Regions from separate parts of the Halobacillus sp. ABR2_026 genome, predicted to be linked through region 3. Evidence: riboswitches for the same ligand, from Rfam matches in the RefSeq annotation. Region 3 holds a riboswitch; each other region holds the start of a gene.
What was found. A riboswitch is a leader RNA that binds a small molecule or an ion and turns the genes downstream of it on or off. The one in region 3 is predicted to bind thiamine pyrophosphate.
Positions count from the first base shown of each region.

Region 1 (10,153 bases), 1.5 Mb from region 3:
TTTCGAAAGGGATGTGATATTCAAGTGCCCCTTGATTGGCGATCCAAAGGAGGGAGAGTAGCTTGTCACAAAGGATGAAAGGTTCTCCATCTTCCATCCACATGGTAAGGAATTCAGGAGCATAGTCCGGATAATGCTTTTGATAGAAAGATGCTTCATATACCCCATCTGGAAACCGGATTAAAGTTAACTTTTTATCTCTTATGAAAGAGAGAAGGTAGGGAGCGGTGTGTCGGATATACACGAGGAACTCCTGTTTAGAAACTCCTTTCCATAATGGTTTATCCACATGCGACGGCGAAGATGCATCAGGAAATAATGACAAATCCCACTGCTTTTTCGCTTCCGTGCAGTCTTCTGGGTCCAAATCAAATCTGAAACGATGAAAGCTGGGCTCACGCAGTTCTCCATTACGAGCGTTTAGACAATGCAGGTCCACACAAGTCCCCGGGGCTATGATCCAGTTGTCCTTACGCCTCTGCCCATTTTTCTTAATGAAGGTGTTGAGAGTTTCTTTTTCTTCCGCTGTTAATCCATGTTTGAATTTCCCAAGCGGGAGCCTGGTGTCTTCGTTGTAAAAGCCAACGTCATAATATCCATTTGTATAATTGTAACTTTTCAGGAACCCGGAGATTGTCCTCCATTGCTTCCATTTCATCCACTGCCTGCTGCGCTCTCCGGGATTGTAGGTGCTCTTTTTCCATTTAGCTATGATGCCTTCAGACTGATGGAGTTCAGCAACAGATAAAACTTCCTCTTGATTCTTGTAGACATCGGCTTTCCGGATGTTTGGGTGATTCAATTGATCGACAATGGTTTCCATGATTTCCTTTCGTTTTAACAGGGGAAGATCTTTTTCATCAACTTTGTCAAAAGCTATGAAAGTTGCTGGTCTTTCCTTTGACAGGCCTTGAATTTTTTGAAGGTTTCTCAATCGGCCTCTGTGCTGTAAAGCTTCAAAGTTTGCCTGATAGGGAGTGTTCAAAATGACTAGTTCTCCGTCCAATGTGAAGGGGACCAGATTCTTAGGAATCTCTATCTGTGCAATCTCCGGAAATTGTCTACTTAATTCTTTCCCGTTACGACTCATAATCTTGACGCCGCTTTCACAAGCTTCCAGAATGGCCCTGAACCCATCATATTTAATTTCATATACCCATTCTTTGCCTGTGGGAAGTTCTTCCGTTGTTGTTAACAGCATGGGTTTCATTTTCTCTTCCCCTTCCACTGATCCATGGTTCTTCTCCTGTAGTTTACCCATACATGTGAAACATATTTTTCCTCTTTCCCGTGAAACCTATAGAAAAATGGAGGGATCGCCATGCACACGATGTGGAAAGGAACCATCAGTTTTGGGCTGGTAAATATACCAGTTAAACTGCATGCTGCAACAGAGAATAAGGATATTAAATTAAGACAGCTTCATGAGGAATGCAAGTCTCCGGTGGAGTATGAGAAACGCTGCCCTGTATGTGATCGTGAAATAGAGAATGATGAGATTGTCAAAGCTTATGAATATGCAAAGAATAAATTTGTTGTTTTAGATAAGGAAGATCTTGATCAATTAAAAAAGGAGCAGGAAGACAAAGCGGTAGAGATCATCGATTTCGTCAAACTGGAAGAAATTGACCCGATTTATTTTGAACGAAGCTATTTTATTTCTCCCAGTGAAGGGGGTTCCAAGGCATATAGTCTTTTGAGACAAGCCCTTGGAGACACAGAGAAAATCGGAATTGCAAAAATCATCATCCGTTCGAAGGAACAATTGGCTATTGTACGCGTCTATGAAAACACGCTGTTGATGGAAACGATCCACTATCCAGATGAAGTAAGGTCTGTCCAGGATGTACCCAATGTCCCGGAAGAAACAGATCTGAGTAAAAAAGAACTGAGCACAGCCGTTACATTAATTGACCAGCTGACGGCGGAATTCGATCCGGACAAATACAAAGACGAGTATCGGACAGCTTTGATGGAATTGATTGAAGCGAAGAAAAATAATGAAGAGGTGACAACGGCTAAAGATAAGCCGAAGCCTGATAATGTAACAAATCTAATGGACGCTTTGGAGAAGTCCCTGGAGAAAACGAAAGGGTCGTCCAAAAAGAAGAAAACAACAAAAAGAAAAACGACGACCTCAGGAAAGAAAAAGACTTCTTAGTCCTTCCTTGATGTCTATAGGGATTTGATCTGTATAATAGTGAGGAACTTATTAACGTTCGGAGGGGGAGTCATGACAGTACGTTCAGAAGAAGTGGAACTACTGATGCACCCTGCGCTCGCCTCGCTTTCTGTTGAGGGAGATCGCTTGAACAAGAAACAGAAAGCCCTTGTGAAGAAACGTTTGACTGGTGAGCTCTCTCACGAGGCGTTTATAGCCCAGGCGTTGGAATTGGCGCGGCATGCCTCATCCTAGGTACGGAAACGGGAAGTCGAAGTACTGTTTTGCGGGAACAGATGTCTTAATCAATCATCTCCGGTTCCGGGTGATTTTGACCTGCTTCATTTACAAAAAATCCATACCCATCTTTTTTAGACCTTTATCCATTTGCCGGTAAATTAAGGACAGATAATCTGATGAAAGACGGGTTTTCTTTTGCTCAGGCCCGCTACATTCATGAGGCGGCGGATCTGATTTTTCAATAGTTGATGGGGAAGGACTGGAAAAGCTTCAGCCGTTTTCAGGCGAGTATACGATCGGTGAAAGATGTGGGACCTCTTGCTAAAGTAATGAGTCAATCGATATCCACCTACCAAAAACCATCCGCGTGAATTCACGCGGGTGGTTTTTTGGATGAGAGGTCTCGGTCCTCTCTCAATTCCCTGGAAAATTCTTCACAAAAATGAACAGATACGAAGGATTAAGAGGATTTCTTTTGAAAAGCTGACCATTCCAAGAATGTTTAGTCTATCCGCAGGTCTTATCAACATTTCGCTTGTTTTGCTTTTTTTTGACAGCAGAACCGGTTTGATAGACACATAAAAAAAGCGTAGCCTGATTCGTATGCAACTTATGCATGCAAATTTAGGAGGTTCTTATAACTATGTGTGGAATTTTCGTTTCTCAAGGAGAGATGAGTGAAAATCAAATGGAGGATGTACTGGGTCTGTTGTACCATCGTGGTCCGGACGAGGGGAAATCCGTCGTTAGCGATCGGATTCATCTGGGGCACCGACGCTTGTCGATCATCGGTCTTGATGACGGCATTCAACCGATCAATACAGCCGATGAAAAACGCTGGATTGTCTGTAATGGGGAGATTTATAATTACAAGTCTATTAAAAAATCTTTAGAAGAGGATGTTTCTTTTCTAACCCATTCTGATAGTGAAGTCGCTTTGAAATTAGTAGAACAACAAGGGCCGGAAGCGATTGATCAGCTGGATGGGATGTTCGCTTTCTTCATTGCTGATGAAGAAAATCATTCCTTTGTTGTGGCACGGGATACCCTTGGAATCAAACCGCTTTATTACGGAGAGGACAGTAGTGGTCAGTATGTATTTTCATCTGAATTAAAAGCGATTGAATCCTTTGTGGAAGAAGCGAAAGAGTTTCCACACGGACACTACTTTACACCTGAAGAGGGATTTGTTTGTTATCGGAAAATCCAGTCCCCAGATCAATCCTACACACAAGATGAAATGAGTGAAGTGTTTACTTCCATTCAACAAACGATGCAGGAAGCTGTTCAAAAGCGATTGATAGCGGATGTTGAAGTGGGTGTTCTTCTCAGCGGAGGGTTAGACAGCAGTCTCATCGCGGCACTTGCTGAAAAGCACAAAGGGACGGACAAACCATTGAAATCATTCTGTGTAGGTTCTGAAGGGAGTGCGGATATCCTAAATGCCCGGATTGTTGCGGAAGCTTTAGGCACAGAACACTATGAATATATCTATACGGAAGAAGAATTGATCGAGGCTGTTTCTGATGTCATCTATCACTTGGAGTCTTACGAGCCTTCTCTTGTACGGAGTGCCATTCCTAACTACTTTGTTTCTAAACTGGCAGCTGAACATGTCAAAGTCATCTTATCCGGAGAAGGTGCTGACGAGCTATTTGCCGGTTATGCCTACATGGAAAAATATCAGGACACCGCATCTATGAATAAAGAAATCATCCGTGTGCTGAACACTCTTCATCATGTAAACCTCCAGCGGGCGGACCGTATGAGCATGGCTCACTCCATTGAGCTGCGCGTTCCTTTTCTCGATTTGGATGTCGTTGATAATGCCTTACAAATTCCTGCCGGATTGAAAGTGCATAAAAAAGACCGTATGGAAAAATGGATGCTTCGAAAAGCATTTGACGGTATTATTCCTGACGAAGTGTTATGGCGCAAAAAGGCAGAGTTCTCCGAAGGGAGCGGCGCTTTGGACCTCCTTGATATACATGCAGAACGGACAATTACAGATGGAGATTTCCAAAATCTTCAGGAAGAGGCGCCCGTCTCTATTCGTTCTAAACAGGAAATGTTCTATTATCAGATTTTCAGAAATCATTTTCCAAAAGAAAAAATGCTTCATACCGTTGGCAAATGGGCGACGGCATGATTTCCAAGAACAGATGTCTTGTGCATCTGTTCTTTTTTTTGGACTCGTTCAGGGCGCTCACTGTTGTAGTAGACGCCGCTCTGATCTGTCTGGCAATTGTGGGTAAAAATGACTTTTATCTTTTATTACAGGGGGATGTTCCACTATAATTAAAATAACTGAAAATTCAAAACGAAAACATCCATATCAGAAAGGGGAAATATAGGATGATCAGCCTTTCTCTCAGGGAAGTGTGGCAGGCGAAGAAGAGAATCGATTCCCTCGTCAAACCTACCCCGCTCTTTTATTCAGATCCGCTTTCAAAACATACAGGGGCGCGTATTCATCTGAAACTTGAACATACCCATCCCACCGGTTCTTTCAAACTCAGAGGGGCGGCGAATAAAATGCTGACTCTCGACCAGGAGGATTTGGAAAAAGGGGTGACGACGTTCTCGACAGGTAACCATGGCATATCGGTAGCTTATGTAGCTGACAAGCTGGGAATTCCTTGTACCGTCTGTATATCCGATCGTGTTCCCAAAGCGAAAGTGAATCGTTTGGAAGATCTAAACGCAACGGTGGAGGTGGTCGGGAAGAGTCAGGATGATGCGGAAGCAAGATGTAGTGAATTGGAACGAGTGGAAGGAAAGACAGTGATCAAGCCTTTCGATGATCGGGCTATCATTGCAGGTCAGGGAACGATTGCTCTGGAAATTATGGAACAGTGTCCGGGTGTGGATGAAGTCGTGATCCCTTTATCTGGAGGAGGGCTGTTATCAGGAATTGCTTTTGTAATGAAATCTATAGATTCTTCTATCCATGTTACCGGTGTAACGATGGAAAAAGGGGCAGTCATGCAGGAGAGTCTCCGCCATGGAAAGCCGGTCATCCTCGAGGAACAGCCTACATTGGCCGATAGTTTGCTCGGAGGAATCGGAACGGACAATCGGTTCACCTTTCCGATGACTCAAAAGTATATGGATGAAGGTGTCTTAATAGAAGAATCGAAAATTGAGGAAGGACTGCTCTTTGTCCTTGAACATCATAAAATGGTCGTGGAAGGAGCTGCTGCGACTTGTGTGGGACACCTTCTTCACAGGAGTTCCCGGATAGATCAGAAGGTCGTGGTCATCATGAGTGGGAACAATATCGACCATGAGGTTGTTCAAGGACTCATTGTTAATTCGTAAGCGGGGAGGAGTGGAGATGGGGGTTGCGGTGGAAGAGGTTTTGAAACTTCCAGTATTCCAACAGGCGAAAGTTCAGACAGAATTGTATGAGCGCGAGGTGGACTGGATATCTGTCATTGAAACACCTGTAGAGAACTTTGTGAGGAACAATGAGTTTGTTTTAAGTACAGGAGTAGGGTGTGCAGACGATGTTCTTGCACTCGAAGAGTATGTGAAAGATGTCATTCGTTCGGAAGCATCCATTCTCGCATTTGCCACAGGACGTCATCTGTATAAAATTCCGGACCGGGTGTTGAAGCTTGCTGAGGAACATAAATTGATCGTCATGGAAATACCATGGGAGATCCGCTTTGGGGATATTCTGCAGGATGTATTACGGCTAATCAGTAAGGAAAAGCAGAATGAGCAGCAACGGACAGAAGAAATACGTCAGGAATTGATCAACTGTGTCCTAAATGGGAAAGGGCTTCAGGAGATCACTACCATTGTTTATCAAACAACAGGTATCCCCACAGCCATCAGTGATCATAACAAACAGGTCCGGTCCAATCAGTATTTCGATCGTTACTATATTGATATTCTGAATGGGAATGAGCCTTCGAAGGAGGGGGTTCTCGTCCAAACGCAACTGGAGAGTGATCACCCCCTGTGTCATTACATTGAAACCTATGAGTTTAAAGATCAAAAATGCTATCAGCTGACAATTTTATCGAACTATAAAAAGCAGGGATATATCCTTTTTAAGCCCGAGGATGAAAAAGATTTGAACTGGGTGAATCTCCATATTTTAGAACATGCCCTCACAGCCTGCGCCCTTTATTTTGTAAAAGAAAACGCGATTGAAATGACGGAAATACGGCTGAAAGACAACTTTTTATTAGACTTAGCAAAGCAGGATAAGGAAATGGATCGGGCGCTTTTGTCGAAGGCACAGCTCCTCGGTTATGATTTAGAGAAACCGTACATCTGCCTGGTCGGTCATATTCGTTTCGTTCCTGCGGAAGAAGAGAAACCGAATGCCACAAGATCCCATGTGAAGTCTTCCTCGATCAACAGCCGGAATTATTATATTCAAAAGGAAATCACCCACGCAGGAGATACTCTCCAAAGGCGTACGATGACGACGTTTGATGAAGGTGAAGTGATCGTTTATTTAGAAACGGACCGTCCGGACTTTGAAGAAATTGCGAATCAGTTTCTGGATTTGATTGAGCGGAGACTTCATGAGCTGTTGAAGGGGATTACAATCAGTTGGGGAATCTCCTGTCATAAAGGAGGCTACCAGGTCTTTCATAAAAGTTATGAAGAAGCAGCGACGGCATTGAAAATTGGTCAGCAGCATGAGGAGGGTGAACGGACATTTTTCAGTGATACGAGAATGAATCGGTTACTGATGGCCCTGTCCCATGAAGAGGAAATCGGCACCATCGTATCGGATACTCTAGAGAAGCTGATTGATTATGATCAGAAGAGGCAGACAGAATTGATCCATACGTTTATGGTCTATAATAAATACAACAGCAATGTCAGTCAGACAGCTCGTGCCCTTAACCTTCACCGTCAATCTCTGCTTCACAGACTGAGAAATATTGAGCATTTGACGGGCTTGTCCCTTCTGAATGCGGATGATCTCTTTTTACTGGAGCTGAGTGTAAGGCTGTGGATCCTGAAAAAAGTAGATGCCTAGAGCGCCCAGGGATGGCGCTCTATTTTTGATCCTTAACGGTGGTTTTCCACTTCTCCTGTCCTGTTCCCCTTTGATCAAGTGTAATCGTCCACTGGTCGGTTTCTTCATCAAAGGAAAGTAAAGAAACAATGAGAACTTCGGTCTGGGCCTGCCCTTTTTCAGATAAGGCTGTGGACAAAGCTTCAGATGCTTTCATGTCTGCCCCTTGGACTTCACTCATTTCAAGCTCCAGCACTTTTTCTGCCGCTGCTTGTTCAGGATAAGATTCAGCAATCGCCCCATCCACCCAGACTTCCACTTGTTTTCCCACCCATTGGCCTTCAGGCACATCGGATACCCACATGGCTCGTCCTTCATCCTTAGATCCATCATTCATTGGGGTGACAACAAGAAGTCTGTCCTCTTCCTGGGCCATGACGAACCCGCTTATATCAGGAGCAGCAGTTTCAGCATCCACTTCCTCTACATCCACTGGTTCCGTTTTTGATAAAAGGCCGCAACTACTGAGAAAAAAAGAAATGATGATCGACATTCCAAGCATCCCTATGATTTTCATGTTTCCCACACTCCTTTTCTACTTTATGAAGACGTTTGAATGGTAGAGAAAGTTTCACATGACAGAAACATCCAACTTTGTTATGATGATAATCAACAAGCGAATAGATTTATGAAACTACTAGGGGGGCCTGAATAGGCTGAGAGGAAAGTAGACAAACTTTCCGACTCTTATGAACCTGATCTGGTTAATACCAGCGGAGGGAAGTAGTCTGACGATACATGTATCGACTTACTGCATACCAGGCCAGGTCCTCTAAGGATCTGGCTTTTTTGTTATAACCTGTTCAGCTTCTTTCAAAGAGGGAGGTGACCTATGAAAAATACGAAGGTGCTCACTACGATGGCTGTCCTTGTCGCCATGGGGACGATCGGCGCACAGCTTCTCTGGTTCCCTGCAGGGATAGCCAAAGCTTATCCTGTACAGCATGCTGTAAATGTGATCGCGGCAGTGGTGCTTGGTCCTGTTCCGGCGGTCACTATCGCTTTTGTTATTGGTATGCTGCGTTTTCTACTGGGGCTAGGCACGATTCTAGCTTTTCCGGGCGGAATGTTCGGTGCTCTACTTGCTGGAATTTGTTATCGGATTTATGAGAAAAAGAGGTCTGCGGTGATTGGTGAAGTACTTGGTACCGGCGTCATCGGGGCATTCGTTTCAGTACCGATTGCACATGCTCTGATGGGAAGTGGTGCAGGTGCATTAACCTTCCTTCCATCGTTCCTCGTGAGTAGTGTTTCTGGAGCGTTAATTGCTTCTTTCATTCTATCACGCGTCAAAAAGGAAAATATGATCTTACAACCATAATACACGGAAACTGCTAGGGGCGCGAGTAATCGCTGAGATAAGGATCATTTTCCTTGGTCCCTTACTACCTGATCCGGGTCATGCCGGCGGAGGGAAGTAGTATTAGTCCTCTACTGTCCTCTAGTAGCTTCCGATAATAATAGGAGGCTCTACCATGTCTTTTTCCAACCAAATAAGAAGAGAAAACCAGGATGTTTATCAAGCCATTTTCAATCACCCTTTCATTCAGGGAATCGGAAAGGGAGAAGTCACGAAACATGCTTTGACTCATTACATCAAAGCTGATTATGAGTATTTGAATGCCTTTATGCATGTTTATGGAATAGCTATTTCTAAGTCTACGGATCGGAGAGATATTCAACTTTTTAACGAACAAATCGATTTTGTGCTGAACAGTGAAGTTCATCCTCACAACAACTTTTGTGAACAGATCGGCGTTCCTTACGAAGAACTTCAAGGCTTTCCACTGCCTCCGACCGCGGATCATTATATCAAGCATATGCTCTACCATGCTCATCATGGCGGCATTGGAGAAATTTTGGCCGCTTTGCTCCCATGCCCGTGGACGTATTACGAGATCGGTGTTGAATTGATGGAAACATTCAAACCTGACGACGGCCATCCTTTTTATCCATGGATCCAATTTTATGCCGATGCGGATGTGAAAAGCCTCACCAGCGTGTTGTGTGAACGTCTGGATGCATACGCGGAAGACGCTTCAGAAGTTGAAAAGCAGCGGATGAGAGAAGCCTTCAGGAAAAGCTGCCAGTTGGAATATGCCTTTTGGGAAATGGCTTACACCGAGGAACAGTGGCCTTGTGAAAAGGAGGGAGTACGATGAGGGACGTGTCCTGTGCTTTGACGATTGCCGGTACAGATCCGAGCGGAGGCGCCGGGGTTCAAGCAGATTTGAAAACATTTCAGGAGTTGAAAAGCTATGGAATGAGTGTCGTCACTTCCGTTGTTTCACAAAATACGACGGGGGTCAAAGATGTCCATCACCTGCCTGAAGAATTCATAGAAAGCCAATTAAGGGCCGTGTCGGAGGATATGCCTGTGCATGCATTAAAAACGGGAATGATCGCGAATAAAAAAATGATGAAAGTCATTAGTGGATGGCTGTCAGATCTGGATGCTCCATATGTGATGGATCCGGTCATGGTCGCTCAAAGTGGCGATCCATTGATAGAAAGAGAAGATCAGCGTTATTTAAAAGAATATCTTTTGCCGCAGACAGCCCTTGTCACCCCGAACCTTCCCGAAACGGAAGTGATGGTCGGGGGAGATATTGCGACAGAAGCGGATATGAAAGAAGCAGCTGAAGTCATCGTGAAGGAATTCGGGGCTGGAGCTGCCTTGATCAAAGGGGGCCACCTTAAAGGAA
Region 1 is NZ_JBSWTM010000001.1:3,695,141-3,705,293, reverse strand. Features, by position in the region: gene ligD (DNA ligase D) at 1-1,210, opposite strand, end outside; gene ku (non-homologous end joining protein Ku) at 1,322-2,161, shown strand; gene ACXADE_RS18775 (hypothetical protein) at 2,234-2,416, shown strand; gene asnB (asparagine synthase B) at 3,045-4,550, shown strand; gene ACXADE_RS18765 (pyridoxal-phosphate dependent enzyme) at 4,757-5,722, shown strand; gene ACXADE_RS18760 (PucR family transcriptional regulator) at 5,739-7,409, shown strand; gene ACXADE_RS18755 (DUF3221 domain-containing protein) at 7,429-7,965, opposite strand; TPP riboswitch at 8,078-8,187, shown strand; gene thiW (energy coupling factor transporter S component ThiW) at 8,281-8,769, shown strand; TPP riboswitch at 8,775-8,881, shown strand; gene tenA (thiaminase II) at 8,924-9,610, shown strand; gene thiD (bifunctional hydroxymethylpyrimidine kinase/phosphomethylpyrimidine kinase) at 9,607-10,153, shown strand, end outside.
Region 1: linked by a shared signal. The riboswitch ahead of thiW (energy coupling factor transporter S component ThiW) and the one ahead of ACXADE_RS11385 (YkoF family thiamine/hydroxymethylpyrimidine-binding protein) in region 3 are both predicted to bind thiamine pyrophosphate.

Region 2 (10,153 bases), 710 kb from region 3:
CATTGGGCGACGGTCGGTGCTTTTTTCGGCGGGATGCTCGTCATTGCTCTCATTGATAAGTTCATACCGAAATCAGGAAATCCTCATGAAGTGAAAAAAGTAGAGGATATGTCAAAGCGGCAGACGGCCGTGCAAGATCCCGACCTTTTGAAAATGGGAACGTTCACAGCGCTTGCCATCGCGATTCACAATTTCCCGGAAGGAATCGCCACATTCACGGCGGCGCTGAATGATCCCGGGCTCGGAATCGCGATAGCAGCAGCCATCGCGATCCATAACATCCCGGAAGGAATCGCGGTTTCTGTTCCAGTGTATTATGCAACGGGGGATAAGAAGAAGGCGTTCAAGCTTTCTTTCCTAAGCGGTTTATCCGAGCCTGTGGGAGCGATCCTGGCCTATCTGTTATTGATGCCGTTTCTGAATGATATGATGTTCGGAATCTTATTTGCAGGGGTGGCAGGGATTATGGTTTTCATCTCCTTAGATGAATTGCTGCCTGCCTCCAGGCGCTATGGAGAAGCACACTTGTCCATTTACGGGGTCGTTGCCGGAATGGCGGTTATGGCTTTGAGTCTATTATTATTCATATGAGAAAATCCCGGCAGGAGTGGTTCCTGCCGGGATTTTTTTGAAGGCTCTGTTAAAGTTCAGTGTTGATATTTGCATCAACGGAAATGGCAGGATTGTTGAAGACTTGATTTCGAGAGGGTTCAGGGTTCGTTATTGTGTTGAGTGCCAGGGGTGGCTGGGAAGCTGCTCGCTTTCCTGTGGGGGAGTGCCGAGCTTCCTCGGGCTTATCGCCCTGCGGGATCTCGCCGATCTCCTTTCTCCCACGGGAGTCTCGCAGCTTCCCAACCACCCCATTCGATCATGCGAGAAACGAACCCCTTAACCAACGTTGGATGGTCTTCCATTACCCCGGTTGTAGTAAGCATAAAACGCTATGTATCAAGCTTTCCGGGTTCGAGCCCCTCGGTTTGGGCGTATGATCCTTATCCTCTCACCCACTAGAATAGCTGATGATTCATGATGGGGGTTTCGAGACCCTGATCTAGCCAAGGGGCTGCGGGGGATGACTCGCTTTCCGCGGGAGCGCGGTGAGCCTCCTCGGACTATGTCCTGCGGGGTCTCACCAAGCACTCTCTTCCTCGTAGATATCCGGTTTCTGCGCCTAGCGGCTAGTGAGACTTCCCTCGCTTCTGTACGATAAGTCAACATCGAATCCCTTCGTTCTTCGTGTTTCCTTTATCTCCTCCAGCTCAGTCCAGTCCATACGCCGCTGAACGAGGCGCCCGCACACTTAAGATAGGAGTCTCGCCATTCCCCTCCGCCCCTTTGCCATATAAGTGTCTCGAAACCACTACTTAAAAAATCAGCTTGTATGGTTAAGAGAAGGGAATGATATCATCTCTACCCCATGAACGTTTAGCATACGCAAATGCTTGATACTACGTATGATCTGCCCGCCTAGGAGAGAAGAATTGGAAACTTACGAATCCATACAGATGTTCGAACCTCAACCATTCAAGCTCACCCTTTTTAAAGTGGCTTCGAGACACTTATAAGGGAAGGGGGCGGAGGGAAACGGTGAGACTCCTATGGGACGTGTGGGACAGGTGAGACCCCGGAAGGCGTAGCCTGAGGAGGCTCACCGCCCGCCCCATGGAAAGCGAACCTTTTCCCGGAGCCCCCTAGAATCACACAAACATCTCGAAGCTGAGTCTTCCACAAACGGGAGCTTTAGTAGAAGAAGCCAAATATAAAAAAGGAACTTCCATAAAATTGGAGGTTCCTTATTTGCAGTAATAGCAACACTAAATTTTAACAGAGCCTTTTTGAAAATGGAGAGTTTATAAATGACGTGCGAGACCCTCCTGTTTAAAAGGTGTACTCCAAATGAAGATGTTCAAGGGTCTCTTTTAATTTTGCTTTCGGTCTTTGAATGAGCCTCCAATTGAGTTGGATGGCCTCTGCTTCCTTGAATCCGAGGCGGCAATTGTCTTCTTCGACCTTAACCGTTCCTTCTGATAGGGTAGGGAACTTCTCGCGCGCTTTGTTATAGAGCCAACGAGCGGCTTCCTTTCGTAGCACTTCTGCCGTTTCCTCTTCCGTCCAATCACTGGGGAAGCTGAAGCGGAAGGTCCCTTGTTGAAAGGCGAAAGAAGGCGCATCAGCCTTTTCAACTTTCAAACGATAGGAACGTCCAAGGTACGTAATTTTCTCTTGCTTTGATGGTGAAAGGTGGTCGATTCCATATAAATCATCATGGGTCGCTTGCCATCGTTCAAAAATCCAATCTGCCTTTTTTTCAACGAACGCATGGACTTTCGCTGCTTCCTTTTGAGGGGAAGCGGTCACGACGATTCCATTTAAATCATCGATATAGATTTTGATGAAAGCGACGTCCTGATGGATCACCTTGTAGATGATCGTTCCATCTGAATGGTTTACAGTCGGCATTGCAACGGCATCCTTTCTGACTTACAACGTAATGTTCGTTTTTCGTTCCTGAAAATCCACACCCTCGTAGTACGTGTTCTTCACGAGTACGTTAGGGCCAAGGCATTTGACGGCCGGACAGTGACAGTTCAAACTTTTAGCCGTATCCGTAGCCATCCAGTTCTTATAGGCATCTTCCAAGTTCGTGTTCTGGATATTGCCGAGCCCTGGTTCGTCGCCGAAGTCAGTGACGATGATATCTCCAGAGAAAATGTTGACGTTCAAACGGGAACGTCCGTCCGGGTCGTTTCTTACCGTCACATTTTTTTCACGATAGAGACGCTCCAGCATGTTAAGGTCGTCCTGTGAGGAACTGCAAGGATAGTACGGCAGGGTACCGAACAGCATCCACATATCCTCATCCCGATGATCGAGCAGACGGTTGATTCCATCACGCATTTGTTCCAGGCTGAGGGTTTCCAGACTGCTGGCAAAATCCACGGGGTACATCGGGTGAATCTCATGTCGGGCACATTTCATTTCTTTGACGTGATCATGGATCGATTCAAGGTATGGGAACGTCCGTCTATTCAACATTGTCTCTGCCGATACCATCACACCCTCATCGGACAACCGCTGAGAGTTCTCCACCATCCGGTCGAAGAATTTTTTCCGGTTTTCCTCTGAAGGTTTGCGTTCCATACGCGCAAAACCGGTATGGATGAATTCCTCGATCGTTCCCCAGTTGTGGGAAATATGTAAGACATCCAAATAAGGAATGATCGGAATGTACCGCTCGTATGGAAGCGTCAAATTCGAGTTGATTTGGGTACGGACCCCACGTTCATGGGCATATTTCAATAAAGGCAGGACATAGTTTTCCACCGATTTTTTAGACATCATGGGCTCTCCACCTGTAATGCTGAGCGTCCGCAAGTGGGGAATCTCGTCCAACCGCTTTCTGATCAGGTCCATGGGGAGAGCTTCCGGGTCCTTGGCTCCTAAGGTATAGCCGACAGCACAATGTTCACATCGCATATTGCAAAGTGTCGTCGTCGTAAATTCAATATTGGATAACGTCATTTTTCCGTGTTCTTCCACATCCATATACGCTTCCCAAGGGTCATAGGACGGGGTAAGCGCCTGAAGCTTCATGTTCGTACTCATAAAATATGAAACTTCCTTTCTATAAAAAATTTGTTTCGGTCGATAACCTTTACCATTCTAACATTAATATGACAAAAACCATACATTATGTATCTTCATCAAAGGGGGGAAGGGACACGGATGCTGTCCGAAAGCAAGGATGGAGGATAATGCGGGTGTCATATCGAATGATATGGGGTAACGAATAGCACAAGGGGGATTCAAAACATGGAACAAACGGTACTTATAACAGGAGCATCAAGCGGTTTTGGCTTTCATACCGCTTTGAAGTGTGCAGAGAAAGGTTTTCATGTCATTGCAACGATGAGAAATGTGAATAAAGCTGTTGCTTTTGACAACCTGGAAGAGACTGTACGCGGCAGGATCGATGTCTGGCAGTTGGATGTGACTGATTCTGAGTCATTAACAAGTTTTTCGGAAAAGGTGAATGAACTCGAACGCTTGGATGTGCTTGTCAACAATGCAGGGTACGCCGTCGGAGGGTTCCTGGAACAAGTGCCTCTTGACACGTATCGCCATCAATTTGAGACGAATGTGTTCGGCGTCATTGCTGTTACGCAGGCCGTGCTCCCGGTGATGCGCAAACAAAGGAGCGGAAAGATCATGAATGTAAGCAGCGTCAGCGGTCTGATCGGTTTCCCTGGGCTGTCAGCCTATGTAGCCTCGAAGCATGCCTTGGAAGGATTATCAGAAAGTCTCCGTTTCGAAGTGAAGCCATTCGGCATCGACGTTGTCTTGATTGAACCCGGCTCCTATCAGACGAATATCTGGTCGACTGGACTCGAGATCCCGGAAACATTACATGACCCCGGATCTCCATACGCTGCTTACATAAAAGGGTTGTGGGATGCTCTAAACAAAGAAACACCCGGTGATCCTCAGGATGTATCCGATTTGATGGCAGGATTAATGGATAAAGAAGAACTGGTCAAACTGCGTTATCCAATCGGACCAGGGGTACGCACCAATGTATGGTTTAAACGTTTAGTGCCATGGAAGTGGCTGGAGAAGACCGTCTTGCAGAAAATTCTTGGGAAATCAGAAGCGAAAGGGGAGCGGTACAATGGTACAAGTGATGGATGGAGCAGAGGAGATGCGCTTCGAGGGGAATGAGGTAGGAATTCTTGTATGTCATGGTTTTACTGGCACGACACAGAGCATGAAACCTCTGGCAGAGACGTATGCGAGGGCTGGCTATACTGTCCATTGTCCCCGCCTTAAAGGCCACGGGACAACAGCGGAGGATATGGAATCGACCACCCATGATGACTGGGTCCAGTCGGTCGAAGCAGGATATGACTGGTTGAAGGAAAGGTGTTCGAAAATATTCGTCGTCGGTCTTTCTATGGGAGGAACCCTTGCTTTATATATGGCGAGTGAATACCGTGATGTAGCGGGAGTCATCCCGATCAACGCTGCCATCGATATTCCAGCACTGGAAAGCAGTTCAGAGTCAGAAGAGCGGTTTATCGAAGCGATCGGGTCAGATATCAAAGACCCTGAAACGGTGGAACTGGCTTATGAGCGGACACCTGTTCAGTCAATCGGTGAACTTGTTCAATTGATGGAAAAGGTGAAACCGCGATTGGATGAAGTCCATTGTCCGATCATGATTTTCGTATCTGACGAAGACCATGTCGTACCGCCTAACAACTCAGAAGTCATTTTTGAATCGGTCTTTTCTGAACACAAGGAAATCATCCATCTTGAAAACAGCTACCATGTCGCTACCCTCGATCATGATAAAGACATGATTCTGGAACGGACGATGGAGTTCTTTCAAATGTACACCAATACGAAATGATTGCCCGGGAAATAGAAAAGACTTTGTAATCTTATAGAAAATTTATTATAATAGATACAAATCAGGAAAAGTAAACGGTTTAAAGCCTTCAAGGGGAGCCTTCCGGCTGAGAGTGAATGTCATGTTCAGACCCTTCGAACCTGTCAGTTAATACTGGCGTAGGGATGGCGGCTTTTTTGATGGTGCAATGCGAAATTGGGACTCCTCCATCAGGAAGCTTCCCTCTTTGGCGTTGCTTTTTTTGTGTCTTTTTATAAGGAGGAATGTTGAAATGAGAAATCGCCGGGTATTGTTCCTCGTCGAGGTCGCGATCTTTTCAGCACTCGCGTTATTGTTGGATATTATTCCATTTTTATCATTCAAACTATGGGCGCAGGGAGGTTCTGTTTCCTTCGCAATGGTCCCCGTGTTCATCATGGCTTTCCGCTGGGGATTAAAAGGCGGTGTTACGACCGGATTGCTGCTGGGCCTTTATCAACTATTGACAGGCGCCTACATCATGACACCCGTCCAGGCTTTTCTTGACTATGTGGTAGCTTTTGCTGTCATCGGGACAGCTGGATTAGTGGCTGCACCATTATGGAAGGCGATTCAATCGAAAGAGTCCCGTCGGTTGGTCGGATGGATCGTCGTTGGATGTCTGATCGGAAGTGTTCTGCGCTTTTTCGGACACTTCTTCGCAGGAATCGTCTTCTACGGAGAATTTGCTCCGGAAGGTCAGCCCGTCTGGTTGTATTCCCTCGTTTACAACGGCGGGTATATGCTGCCAGCGTTCATCCTTAGCAGCATCATCGTAAGTCTTCTTTTTGTAAAGCGTCCCAAACTAATCACCCATTAATGATGAACAACCCCTGTCCGATCCTCGCGATCGCATAGGGGATTTTTTTATTCTGGGGGGGTTGTAGGAGTGAAGGTTCGATAGGAAAAGGGAGACGGACGAAATTGGTTATACAGGGATATGTTCAATATCGACCCTCGCATTTGATTAAATGGTGGAATCCTAATCATGTTTTTGTCGAATCGGGGTTTGAAACCTGCCATAGAAGTGAAAATAAGAGGAGCACTCTAGTTTAGGAGGCCTCTTATGAAGCGTTTAAAACGATTAGGTAAACGAAAGTGGTTTTGGATCGTTGTCTTTATTCTTATTGTTCTTAGTCTAACGATTGCCTACCACACCTCATGGAAGACCCTGCCTGATGGGATTGCCTATGAAGGCGAAGAGCACCAGATGGAAGATATTGAATTTTATCGGGATCTTACTTATGAAAATGAAGCCGGTGAAACGGTCCATGATCTTCAAATATTTGAAGAGATCAACCAGACGATTGCAGAAGCAGATGAATTCATCGTTGCGGACATGTTTTTATTTAATGGATATACCAATGGAAAAGTGGAGTTTCCTCCGATTTCAAGTGAATTGGTGGATGCTGTGTTAGAGAGGAAAGAAGAGGTCCCTGATTTGAAGGTCGTTTTCATAACCGATCAGATCAATACGGTTTACGGATCATATGAGTCGGAAACCATTAAACGTCTGGAAGAAGGCGGTGTGGAAGTTGTGTTGACGGATTTGAACCGGTTGAGAGATTCAAATCCCTTGTATTCAAGCGTATGGCGGTTGTTGTTTTCCTGGATGGGAACAGGTGATGACGGCTGGATTAGCAACCCTCTTGCAAAAGAAGCACCAAAAGTGACCCTTCGTTCCTACATGAAATTGTTGAATATTAAAGCGAACCACCGGAAATTGTTGGCCACAGAAAAAGCGGCTATCGTTTCGACGGCAAATCCTCATGATGCAAGCGGTTATCACGAGAATGTGGCCTTCAAGATGACGGGGCCGATCATCAAAGATATCCTGGAAGCGGAGGAAGCCGTCGTCCGCTATTCCGGAGGAGATGAATTCCCAGATTATGAAGATATCGAATGGGAAGAGAAGGAAGGGCCATTATCCACCCGGTTCGTCACGGAAGGAAAGATCTATCAGTCGATACTTGATGGACTATCTGACGCAGGAGAGGACGATAGGGTCTGGCTCGGCATGTATTACCTGGCTGACAAGAAAATTATGAACAGCATAGACGAAGCCGCTAACCGGGGGGCTACGGTGAATATCATCATGGATCCGAACAAGACAGCATTCGGTCATGAGAAAACCGGTATTCCGAATTTGCCTGTGGCTGCCGAATTACAGAGACTTGGAAATGAGAACATCAACTTGCGCTGGTACGATACGGATATGGAGCAGTACCATACGAAAATGCTATACATCGATCACCCGGAAGACGATCTCATAATCGCCGGTTCCGCCAATTATACACGACGAAATCTGGCCAACTTGAACCTGGAAGCGGATGTGGTCATTAAAGGAAACGGGGAAGAAGAGGTGTTCCAAGAAGTGGATGACTATTTCCAGCGGATCTGGAACAACGAAGATGGACATTATACTGCAGAGTACAACAAGTATCAGGACAATTTAACATTTATTCGTTATGCCACGTATTATCTGCAGAAATGGACATGGTTTACGACTTATTGATATGAAAAAAGGAGCACACCGTCCGGTGTGCTCCTTTTTTGTTTCTCTTATAATAATGTTTCTGCTTTCGATGGGTTCGTGACAATCAGCAGGACTTTCCCTTCATCCATATCTTCTTCGTATTCTTCAGCTTCATCTTCAGAAAGCCCAATTTCCTGAAGTTTAGTACGTAGTTCATCGCCCTGTTTACTGAAAATATTGCTGATGACATTTTTTAAATCCTGTTCGGAAAGTCCGATTGTATTCGCATTAACGTTCTTAGCGATTCGGTCGGTACGGTCATCGTCATGGGACAGGATATAGATTTCTTTGTGGTCGATACCTTCGTCCTTCAATCGTTTAACGTCTTCCATAAGCTTTTCGTCATTGGTGTATTCACGGACAGTCGGTTTCATCTAATCTCTCTCCCTTTCTCTTTATTTAATAGCTGCTACGGTATGAAATTTACCCGGACAGGCAAAGTTTAAACTATAAATTGTTCGTCTATAGAGCATCGATCGTCCAGTGGGGTGAAGGATATTGTCTCTTTTTCCCGAAATCTATGTAGACAGGGAGGGAATGAAATGAAGTCAAAAACCATTGCGACATTTTCTATTTGTGCTCATGATCCTGAAACAGGAGAATGGGGGGTCGCCGTCCAGTCGAAGTTCTTAGGTGTGGGGGCGATCGTTCCATGGGCGAAAGCGGGAGTCGGTGCCATTGCTACACAGGCCATGGGGAATCCTCAGTATGGTCCCGAGGGTTTGCGATTGCTTGAGGAAGGTTTTTCAGCAGATGAGGTGATCCGTCTGTTGACGAAAGACGATCCCCAAAAAGAAGATCGGCAAGTCGGCATCGTCGATCATCAAGGAAAAGGTGCAACGTTCACTGGAACGGACTGTTATCAGTGGGCGGGCGGTGAGGCAGGAATGTCTTACGCAGTCCAAGGCAACATTTTAGTAAATGAAGAAACTGTCACTGATATGAGGAATGCGTATGAAACAGCAGATGGCCCTCTGGCTGATCGTTTGTTGGAAGCCATAAAAGCTGCTCAGCGTGCAGGTGGCGACAGTCGTGGGAAACAATCGGCCGCCCTGCTAGTCGTCAAAGACAAAGCGGGTTACGGAGGCCTCAGTGATGTAGCGGTCGATCTCCGTGTGGATGACCACCCTGAGCCGATTGAAGAGCTCGAACGTATCTACCACCTGCATCAATTGTATTTCGCCGCATCCCATCCAGGTCAGGTCGTGAAATTGGAAGGAAAAGTGAAGCAAGAGGTGGCCACCCACTTGCTGCGCCTGGGGTATGTGCAATCGGAGGATGTGTCTGATGATGTATTTTATGAAGCTTTTACAACGTATCTCCATACAGAGAATTTTGAAAACCGGGAGCAGTCACACGGTCTTATCGATTTGGCCGTTCTTGAGTACATGAAGAATCAATGAGAACAGAGCCGGATAAACGGCACGATCTTTGTTTGACTTACGAAGATTGCGGTGAACGTTTTTTAAAAGAATTGGAGAGATCGGGTTTCTAAAACACCCGGTCTTTTTTAAGTAATTCAATAAGGAGGACAGACACAATCATGAAAGTTTCCTTATTTATCACTTGCCTGTGTGATACGTTCACCCCGGACGTCGGGAAAGATGCGGTCCAACTGCTCGAGCGTTTCGGGTGTGACGTGGATTTTCCTGAAAATCAAACCTGCTGCGGGCAACCGGCTTTCAATAGCGGGTATAAACAAGAATCCATCCGAGCCATGAAACAAATGATTAAAACCTTTGAAGCCTCCGCTTATGTTGTCGGTCCTTCCGGGTCCTGTGTGCAAATGATCAAAGAGTATCCTCATGCACTGAAAGACGAACCCGAGTGGAGAGAACGGGCAGAGACTGTGGCTGGAAAGACGTATGAACTGACCCAGTTTTTAGTAGACGTTCTACATGTGGAAGATGTGAAATCAACGTTTCAAGGGACGGCTACCTATCATCCGTCCTGTCATATGACACGTTTGTTAGGAGTGAAAGATGCCCCGAGAATTTTGCTGGAAAATGTGGAAGGTCTGGAGCTGATTGAGCTGCCGCTGAAAGAGGACTGCTGTGGATTCGGAGGAACGTTCGCGGTGAAAAATGCCGCCGTGAGTGGACAGATGGTAAAAGAAAAAGCGGAGCATGTCGAAGAGACCGGGGCGGATTACCTGATCGGCGGAGACATGGGCTGCCTGATGAACATGG
Region 2 is NZ_JBSWTM010000001.1:1,491,870-1,502,022, forward strand. Features, by position in the region: gene zupT (zinc transporter ZupT) at 1-591, shown strand, start outside; gene ACXADE_RS07750 (YgjP-like metallopeptidase domain-containing protein) at 1,879-2,460, opposite strand; gene yfkAB (radical SAM/CxCxxxxC motif protein YfkAB) at 2,482-3,606, opposite strand; gene ACXADE_RS07760 (SDR family oxidoreductase) at 3,814-4,719, shown strand; gene ACXADE_RS07765 (alpha/beta hydrolase) at 4,670-5,410, shown strand; TPP riboswitch at 5,492-5,592, shown strand; gene thiT (energy-coupled thiamine transporter ThiT) at 5,682-6,248, shown strand; gene ACXADE_RS07775 (phospholipase D family protein) at 6,495-7,943, shown strand; gene ACXADE_RS07780 (YflT domain-containing protein) at 7,991-8,338, opposite strand; gene ACXADE_RS07785 (DUF1028 domain-containing protein) at 8,507-9,367, shown strand; gene ACXADE_RS07790 ((Fe-S)-binding protein) at 9,508-10,153, shown strand, end outside.
Region 2: linked by a shared signal. The riboswitch ahead of thiT (energy-coupled thiamine transporter ThiT) and the one ahead of ACXADE_RS11385 (YkoF family thiamine/hydroxymethylpyrimidine-binding protein) in region 3 are both predicted to bind thiamine pyrophosphate.

Region 3 (10,153 bases):
TTGAGCGCTTCCATCGGTGCATATTCAAGAGCCAGGAATGTCGCGTGAGGCGTTACGGTGCCGTCTGATTTGTACCCATCCATTCCGAGCGGTGTCGCAGCGAATTCAGAGTAATCCTCAGGCGTCGCGGCTGGAGACATCCCCCAGGCTGCGTAACCTTCTTCCTTCGCGTATTCGATTTGGATGTCCGTATGGCGTTTGTTGTTCAATCCCAGAGCATCTTTCCCCAGCTCTTTTTCCTTCAGAACAAGTGGCGGCATAAGCGCTTCGAACATGCTTCCACCCCAGCTCGGTACATACTTTTTACCATTGTACGTATAGTGCCCTTCAAATACGTCCACGCCATCATAAGTCGTCGTATATCCTTCTGGCTGTTGTGCCTGCCAATCCCAGCTGTCCGGCATCGTGCGGTACATCTTCCACCAGTGTTCTTCCGGTACATCGCCCTTACCGATCGCAATGTAGCTCGCGACACGAGGTTCCGTGTAAAACGCGCCGTAATGGTGGGACGTATAACTTTCTGCGGCGACGTCATACCCCCCTCTCATCTGCCCGACTTCCGGGGTATAGAGCGTGGAGTAATCCATGTCCTGTACGATCGCGTTTGACTGAGCATACAGCTCAGGATAAGCTTGTCCGACGACGATCAGGCCTGCAGAAAGCCAGCCGTTATCGACCGTTGAAATGAACTCTCCCCAGTCCGTATAAAGCGATCCATCGGACGTGTTGTACCAGTTGTAGAACAATCCATTCCATGTTTCCATACCTTCAAGGGTTGTCAGGGTCGTCTTGATTTTATCCACGGCTGTATCACGGGAGATGTGCCCCGCTTCCTCTGCTGCAATCGTGCTCATCATGTAGATGCCTATGTTCGTTGGTGACGTGTGCTTCTGTGCCGTCATTTCTCCCTGCTCATCATACCGGACCGCATCATACGTCAGCCCGGTTTCTTCCACAGTAAAATCTTCAAAATACCGGTACGTTTTCTTTGAAATCGCTTCCAATTGTTTCGATAAAACAAATTCCTTCCATTTCTGACCATGCTTCGCCATCGTCGTTGCCGGCGCGGCGACACTCATCATCAGGATGAGGGCCAAAAATAACAGCGACACCTTTTTCTTCAAAAAACCACTTCCTTTCCAAGTTTGGTGAAACGTTTCGATTAAAGTGTACAAAACTATGAGCGCTGGGTAAATGCGATAATAGTAGTAATTGTCGTAAATTTCAGATATTTAGTGGGAGGAAAGTAATGGATACTTCTTCTATGGAGCGAAAAAAATCGGGACTTCCAAACAAATAACACCTCTATAGATTTATCAGGTGGCTTTAGCAAAGATACATAATAAAGGCGATTACTCCAGGAAGTAATCGCCTTTTCTTTCTTAACATTGTATTCCCTGCTCATTCTGTTTACTCATCATACGAGTTCAGCGCATTCACACTGTGAGCAAGAGCCGATCCTGCTTTTAATGCCGTGGCAACGAAAATGGCTTCCGCTACCTCTTCTTTTACAGCTCCCTGCTTCTTGGCTCCTTTCGTATGCACATCAATGCAGTAAGGACAGACTGTGGTATGCGCAACGGCTACGGCTATGAGCTCTTTATCTTTCGCAGAAATAGCCCCGCCTTTCATGGACTGCTGATCGAAGTCGACAAAGGCATGGAACGCCCCCTCATTAAGATTGGAAAGTTCTTTGAGACGGCTGAAATAAGAGGCTTTGTATAAAGCATCATCGCCTTTCTCATCGTATGTATTGAGCGCATTGACACTGTGTGCGATGGCTGAACCTGCTTTCAGCGCTGTCGCCACAAGAATCGCTTCAGAAACTTCCTCCTTTGTCGCTTCCTGCTTCTTTACATTCTTCACATGCAGATCGATGCAATACGGACAGCCTGTAACGTGAGCCACAGCGACCGCGATTAATTCTTTCAATTTACCATCCAGCTTTCCTGGTGCTAACGCTTTTTTATCAAACTCTACGAAAGTCTTGAAGGCTTCTGGAGCCAAATCTCCGAGTTCCGGCAGCCTCTCAAAATAGGAGGTTGCATATAAAACGTCGTTTCCCATGGTCCTCTCTCCTTTGTATTCTTTTCGTTCATTCTTATGATAAATAGTACCATCCAGTGGTTGCCCCGTAAATGAATCGAGGGAATTTTCTGTCATCTGGTGAAAAAGAAACCCATTTTTTGAAACTCTATGATTTCCGACTCGTATAGAATAGAAATCATACAAAAATCGGAGGATCTTACAGATGGAATTTTCATTAGACGCTGTCATCCTGGCAGCAGGAATCGCCTTAGCCGGCTACTTCATCGGAGATGGACTGAAAAATATCGGGCAGAGAAATCCCATGGATGAACATTTGGATCAAACCATTCGCGAACACATAAAAAAGGGGAAAGAAAAATGATAGTCGTCGGATTGTTATTGACCCCTGCTTTTCTTATCGCACTCGTTTATTTGCTGCGCTTTTCATGGGGAGAGAAAGGAAAGACGGCCCAGGGGAAAGCCGTGATTCATTCCAGTTATGCAAAAGCAGCACCGATTTTCCCTCTCGGCTGGCTTGGGCTGGAGCTTTATCATATGTGGGTCGCGCCTTTGTCTTACTCGACGTACAGGGATGGAATCTGGGTGTTGCTGCTGCTCACGTTCATCTTCATCGGGGCAAGGTTGTTCGGCCACCGGAAATCAGTCGTGGCCTGAGGGGTTTCATTCCACAGGTGGACCTTTCTGTTTAATGGTCGTGTAGGACAGAAGCTCACTCCACCCTCTTCCATGCCGGTCAATAAGGGCGGTGAATAAGGATACGCCATACCATAACCCTTGGGTGAGGATGACGGGGCCGAAGCCGACGAAGGTCCGCCAGATCGTCTGCAGAGGGTGCGGTGCTTTCCCTGAATTGGAGCGGATGTCGAGGTTCGTCAGGAGCAGGCCGATCGTCCTTCCTTTTGCGAACATCGGAACGAGTAGAAGCAGGGTGACATGGATGATGATAAACGCCTTCCAGAAAACCGGGTTGGGATCGAACCCCCTCCCTGTGTCCTGCGTGGCAGTATAAAGAATGGCGAGAAATCCCGACAGGATAAGCTCAAGGCCTGTAGCTATGAATCTGAGGAACAAGTTTTGTTCGGACAAACGGATCACCTCCTTTCTGTGCTATATCCTATGGCTGTACTTAAGGTTCGGTTTGCCCATTCACCCATTAGACAGAAAAAGAGATGGAGCATTTGCCCCATCTCTTTTTCTTTTATTAGTGTTCTCTTCGACAAATTGTGCGTTTTCTGTCATAGCATCTCTCTCCTCACTTTCTTTATACTTGATGAGGATGCGATACCATGAGTTTTGAAAGGACCGATACTATGAAAAAATTCAACTATGTCCCGTGGGTCGTGGGACTTTCCATTGCGATCAACCTCATCGTCGTGGCGTTGTTGTTCGTACCTAAAATCGACGGGGATCTTGGCTTCAACCTCAAAATCCTCCCGCTTCTCAATGCAGTGTTCAACTCGTTCACCTTCGTGTTTTTGTCTGCCGCTTTGTTTATGATCATCCGGAAGAACGTCAAGTGGCACAAGCGTTTCATTTTTGCAGCGTTTTCAACGACCGCTCTGTTCCTCATCTCGTACCTGACGTACCATTCGATGGCGGACTCGACGTCGTTCGGCGGCGAAGGAATCATCGCGACAATCTATTATTTCATTCTGATCACCCATATCGTACTGGCCGCGCTCATCGTACCGCTCGCACTGCTTACCTTGTTCCGCGGACTTGCGATGAAAGTAGATAAGCACAGGAAAATCGCGAGGTGGACGATGCCGATCTGGCTTTATGTCAGTTTGACCGGTGTCATCGTCTACCTGATGATTTCTCCTTACTATTGATGAAGAAGACAGACGTGTCAGAGCGTCTGTCTTTTTGTCGAAACTCTTCCCTTCCTTCTTTCTGTTTATTATTGTAAGATAATATAGAGGACACGTTTAAAAAGGGTTTTCTTACATTTCGAGCTTTTCACGTTTAAAATTTTCCTATACAGGGAAAATATGCTTTCAGGTCTAAATTTAAGGAGACGATGATGGACTTACTCCAATTTATGAAGAACGAAGGTTTCACGTCGGCCAAATTCTCCTCGTTGACTGGTAAAGATGTCCAGCTGGTGTTGAGTGAAATCGCTTCAACGGAAGACCTGTATCAATGGATGAACGGAACCCCGAACTCCGTCACGTATTATCCTTATGAACGAGTCCCGTATATCGACTGTTTCTATGAACAGGAGACGATGAAAATACGCTTGATGAAAGTATGACGGTACGATCTGACCTTGGAAGCTGAGGTTGGGTCGGGCCGTTTTTTTAAGAGAATGGGAGTTTACAAATCTTCGACTCTCCGCTACGATGGAAGCAGCGTATAAGAACTGCATACATGTTTTGCACTAGGGGGGCTGCTTGAAGCGGCTGAGAGGATCCGTTCCGACCCTTGGAACCCGAACTGGATAATACCAGCGTGGGGAAGTGCGGTCGTCATTCACAAGGACCTTTACCGGTTCTTCCTTTATGATTGGTAGACTGCATTCCCATGGGATGCAGTTTTTTTGTGCTTATTAAAAAGGAGGAATGAATCATGGAGAACAATCAATGTGGAACATCAAGAATCGCAGGATGCTCATTCTCGGTGCATCCAATGTCCGATCAGTTCGTCGACTATATCAAAGGGAGCCTCGAGCAGGTGGACAGCTCGAAGGTTTGGATGAAGACGGATGATGTCACGACGACGGTCCGGGGTCGGATGGAACACGTCTTTGATGTCACAGAAGCGATTCTTCTACATATCGCAAAAACAGGCGTGCATGTCGCCTTCCAAGGCACCTTTTCCATCGGTTGTCCCGGGGATTCATCCGGGGATGCCCATATCGATGAAAATCCAAAACGCCTGAATGCTCCTCAGATCGAGGACATCGAACAGCGGATTGCTGCGAAATTCTCGTTATATCCGATGGGTGGCGGTGATTACATGGACATCATCTACCAGCAGATCGAGGCAATGAAAGAACGAGGGGTCGACGTCAGTCCTGCCCACTACTCCACCCGTCTTGATGGGGATACGCGGGACATTTTCACAGGACTGGAAGACGTGTTCAGAGCGACGGAAGCGGGCGGTTCTTCCCATACGGTGATGACCGTGACCGTCTCTGCCAACAGCCCTTCCCATGAGGAGGCGAAAGAATGAACAGCTGGAAGTTGAAAGAAATCGTCGTCATGTCCGTCCTCGCCGTCGTCTTTGCTGTCGTCTATCTCGCCTTCCTTCCGGTCGGCAAAATTCTCGTCGGTTTTTTCGGACCGATCGGCTATGACCTGATCTTCGGCATCTGGTTCATCGTTTCCATCATCGCCGCCTACATCATCCGAAAACCCGGGGCAGCGTTCATTTCAGAGACCATCGCAGCAGCGGTCGAAGTGCTGCTCGGCAATGCGGTCGGACCGATCCTCCTCATCACAGGGATCGTTCAGGGGCTCGGGGCTGAATCAGCCTTCGCCATGACCCGTTACAAACGATACGACCTGTTCACGCTAATGCTCGCAGGGGTGATGGCCGCAGTCTTCAGCTTCGTCTGGGGGTACTTCCTTCAGGGCTACGCCGCCCTTGGCACCGGATATGTGCTTGCGATGTTCATCGTCCGGCTCATCAGCGGAGCCGTCATTTCAGGCGTTGCCGGCAAGGCGCTCAGCGATGCGCTGGCGAAGACCGGCGTCCTGTCAAGCTTCGCTCTCGGCAAAGAATACCGGAGGAAGCGGGCAGCATGAGTAGAGAAATTGTAAGGACCAAAGGATTAAGCCTCTTTTACGAAGAACAAGAACACCCCGTGCTCTCAAGCCTTGATTTCACCGTAGACCAGGGAGATGGCGTCCTTCTCCTCGGCCCGAGCGGGTCGGGGAAAAGTTCCCTCACCCACTGCCTGAACGGGCTTTACCCGAGAGAGCTTGACGGGCATCTTGAAGGAGAGGTTTACATCGACGGAACGAACACCGCCGACTATCCGGCAGGGGCGCTCTCCCGCAAGGTCGGGGTCGTCTTCCAGGATCCTGAAACTCAGTTTTGTATGTTGACGGTCGAAGATGAGATTGCTTTCGGTCTTGAAAACTTGAACACCCCGCTCGGTGCCATGAAGGAAAAAGTGGATCAGGCGCTTGCCTGGGTCGGGATGGAAGACTATAAAACAGCCCATCTATCCGACCTTTCCGGCGGTCAGAAGCAGAAAATCGCGCTCGCGTGCATCCTCGCGATGGAACCGGACATCGTCATCCTTGATGAGCCGACCGCAAACCTCGATCCAATTGCACGGACCCATTTTATAAGACTGATGAAGACTCTGAAAAAAGAGTTGGCCTTCACTCTGCTCGTCATCGAACACAAGTTGGAAGGATGGCTGGACGGCCTGGAGAGACTATTGATCATCGACAAGACCGGAAGCCTTGCCTACGACGGTCCGACGTTCGACTATTTGAGGACGAGCGCACCGGAAGTCCATAAGATGGGAATCCAGCTTCCGTATGCCACAAGGATCGCCTTGAAGCACAGCTGGTCGGCCCCCTACCCACTACGGGTGGAAGAACTGCCGGCTGGGCCGGAAGATTTTGCTGTTCCTTATGACGAAAAGAATCAAAATGTCCCATTGAAGGCGGAAGGTGTACAGTGGAAAACGATTTTGAAAAACATCGATCTCTCGGTAAAGGAAGGCGAATGGATCGCGCTTCTCGGAAAGAACGGGAGCGGAAAATCCTCGCTTTCTAAAATCCTTGCCGGCATCCAGCGGCCGGATGATGGCACCCTCACCCTGCATAACCAGCCGTTAAAGAAATGGCGGGAGAAGGACATGCGCAAAGAAATCGGATACGTTTTCCAAAACCCGGAGCATCAGTTCATCACCGATACTGTGTATGACGAAGTCGCCTTCAGTCTGAAACACTCTGGAATGGCTGAAGAGCGTTGGAAAGGTATCGTCCGGGACACTTTGACCTTCTGCCGTCTGGAAGCATTCGCCGACCAGCACCCTTTCCTGCTCAGTCAGGGACAGAAACGACGGCTCAGCGTCGCGACGATGATCGTCGAAGATCAACAGCTCCTCATCCTCGATGAACCGACGTTCGGCCAGGATGAACAGTCGACGGCAGAATTGATGACCCTCCTCAAGGAAAAGCATCGGAACGGAACGACGATCGTGATGATCACCCATGACATGGAGCTTGTCGAAGAATATGCAACACGCACCGTCGTGATGGATGCCGGACAAATCGCGTTTGACGGGCGGCCGGATGATCTGTGGCAGACGGAAAACCTGGCAGACTTTCATCTGGAACTTCCACCCGGCGAGCAATGGAAAAGAATCGATAAAGCACGGAAGGAGCGGGCGTATGTATCTTCATAACGTGAATCCAACTGTCAAAGCTTTGACGATCATCGGCGCTGTTTTCCTGCTCGCCTTTGTATTCGATCCAGTAACCCCGGCCCTGTATATCTTATGGACGGTCGCCGCGACGTTTTTGTTCGGTTCGTTCAAAAAGAAGCATTACCTGTTTTATTTTCTGCCGTTCACCCTGTTCGCTTTCGGGATGTTCTGGACGACGATCGTTTTCTCTGATGGATCTGGAAGTTCATCCGGCACGGTTTATGATGTGCTGTGGATGGAATTCCCTCAGGAAGACGTCCGCGTCGCGGCAGCGCTCGGTTTACGAGTGCTTGCCTTCGCAAGTCTCTCTCTGCTGTTCCTATTCACGACGGATATGGTCCAATTCATCCTGAGCCTCATCCAACAGTTGAAGCTGCCACCGAAAATCGCTTATGGCGTCATGGCCGGCTACCGCTTCCTTCCGATGCTGCGGACAGAATTCAGCCAAGTACGCGCAGCCCACAGGATCCGCGGCGTCAACCAGCCGGATTCATGGAAGGAAAAACTGGTGCAATACAAACGGTTCGCTATCCCTCTTCTCGCAGGAGCGATCAGAAAAGCAGAACGAACCGCGATTGCCATGGAATCCAAAGGGTTTACAGGTTCCCGCAGCCGGACGTATTACCGGCCGATGAGCGTGGAAGGGAAAGACATGCTTTTCCCGTTGATGATGTTCGGAATGCTCGCTGCTGTTGCCATTGTCTCCATCTACCTCGGAACCTTCACTTGGTATAATGGACAAATATAGTGGTTCTTCATACGATCTCCTTAAAAACACAAAAGCTCAGAGCAGAGGCTCTGAGCTTTCTTTTTCCTATGTACGATCAGTTCAAATACTCAGCCTTGAAAAGTATAAGGGGCCGAGGATTCAAGTAAACGTTCAACTCCACCTGGATAGTAGGGCATCCGTCTGTTCGCAGTAGGCAGATCCAGCCACACCACTTCTTCAATCTCATCTTTATACAGGATTTGGATGTCCCCTTCTACAATATTCGCTTTATACACTATGAATAAAGCATGATGGCCCGTATCTTCAATGAAGGCTTCATTGACAGCAACGATGTGCCCAACCTCAATCGTGGCATTCGTTTCTTCCTTACATTCCCGCCTTGCTGCTTGTTCGAATGTTTCCCCTTCCTCAACGGCACCTCCTGGAAGGGACCACCCTCCATCTACATTTTTAACCATCAGTACCTTCTTTTCGCTTTCATCAAAGATAAAGGCGTAAGCGACGTCCACTCGTTTCACGATCAATCACTCCTATTTGGTTGCTGCCTAACCTAGCTAACCACCCTTTACAATACGTTAAACATATCCGTTACCTGCCATTAAGTTTCCTTACATTCCAGTAATAGCGAAATAAGAGGCAATGATGGCAAGCACCCCTACCGTCCCTTTAAAATAACTGAGGTAACGGTGTTTGACGGTGTTATGCTCATCTATCGATTTAAGAATCATAAAACAACCTAATAACGGTAGAACAAAAGGCATCACCTTTGAGGGTTCTTCCGTGAATAATGCAAACGTTATAAGAGAAATACCTAAAATTAATAGTAAAGATTTTGCGATTTTCAAAAGATCACCTCGATATTATTTCTTTCCTATCATCAACTAAAACATTTGAACTCGGACAAGCTCGGAAGCATTGGGGAGAAGATAAGGACACCTTGTTGCAAGAAGTGCTCAACACCCTATGGTTGTAAACATACCATCGATTATATTTGCCTAATTAAACATGTGGATCAGAATGATATCAGTCATAATTAATGAGATTAAAATGAGCACGCTTCCGTATCGATACATTTTATGTTCTTTAAATCCCCATGCGGCCAATGTAATCAGGGCAAATAACACAATAGATGCTTGCAACCTCTGAATTCTAACCTGCTTTTGAAAGATAGCCAGCATATTTGAAGGTTCCCCCACAAAAGCTTGTTCGTTCGTTTCTTTTCCATACCAATTATAAACAATGACTTGATGGGTGGACGTTTCTTCTATGTACTCCAACTTTTTATAACCAAGCACTGGTAAATCCATGGAAAAGATAAAAAGCAAACCACCTGTAATGAAAATGAATAGTTGGACGAACGTCTTTCCTTTCACCAAAATGCCCTCCCCCGAAGCTTCGTTTTCATGGTCACAATTATGAAGGCATTTGATGAATAGCCTTAACTGCTTTCCTTCTATAAAAAGAAAACCAACCCTACAATCGCCATTATTATACCACTCACCCGATTCGCTATCAGGGCAAGATCACTAGGCTCAGAGTCTCGCAATTTCCATCCTATTTCTAAAAACCAAGCGGCAGATGGAAAAATCGTTATGAACAATCCCACTAAAGCGATCCCTATCCCTAATGGATTTCCCCAGGAGTTATTAGGAGAAATGGTGGCAGCCTTGTGTAATTGTTCGTATTTCTCAATCGCCTCATCTGCCATATCCATCTCTGCCATTGTTAGATCACTAGAGCCTCGACCATAACCTGTATTTCCTGTTTCTTCGTAATAATACTCATGGCCATTACTGAACACGACTTCATACTTGTAATGATCGGTTCCTCCTTCAAAGGACACCTCCACTACTGCTCCATTGGATATTTCGATTTCTTTAGTAGATTCTGCGGTTACATGACTTGTGATAAAAACAGATACAAAAAATATGATAAACACTTGGAAAAATAGTTTCATGTTACTCCCCCCCTGTACGATCAAA
Region 3 is NZ_JBSWTM010000001.1:2,203,101-2,213,253, forward strand. Features, by position in the region: gene ACXADE_RS11350 (glucoamylase family protein) at 1-1,124, opposite strand, end outside; gene ACXADE_RS11355 (carboxymuconolactone decarboxylase family protein) at 1,411-2,067, opposite strand; gene ACXADE_RS11360 (hypothetical protein) at 2,252-2,410, shown strand; gene ACXADE_RS11365 (hypothetical protein) at 2,407-2,703, shown strand; gene ACXADE_RS11370 (RDD family protein) at 2,710-3,135, opposite strand; gene ACXADE_RS11375 (DUF420 domain-containing protein) at 3,336-3,881, shown strand; gene ACXADE_RS11380 (hypothetical protein) at 4,073-4,303, shown strand; TPP riboswitch at 4,422-4,524, shown strand; gene ACXADE_RS11385 (YkoF family thiamine/hydroxymethylpyrimidine-binding protein) at 4,618-5,223, shown strand; gene ACXADE_RS11390 (ECF transporter S component) at 5,220-5,798, shown strand; gene ACXADE_RS11395 (ABC transporter ATP-binding protein) at 5,795-7,420, shown strand; gene ACXADE_RS11400 (energy-coupling factor transporter transmembrane component T family protein) at 7,407-8,189, shown strand; gene ACXADE_RS11405 (NUDIX hydrolase) at 8,279-8,689, opposite strand; gene ACXADE_RS11410 (hypothetical protein) at 9,167-9,544, opposite strand; gene ACXADE_RS11415 (DUF6199 family natural product biosynthesis protein) at 9,625-10,128, opposite strand.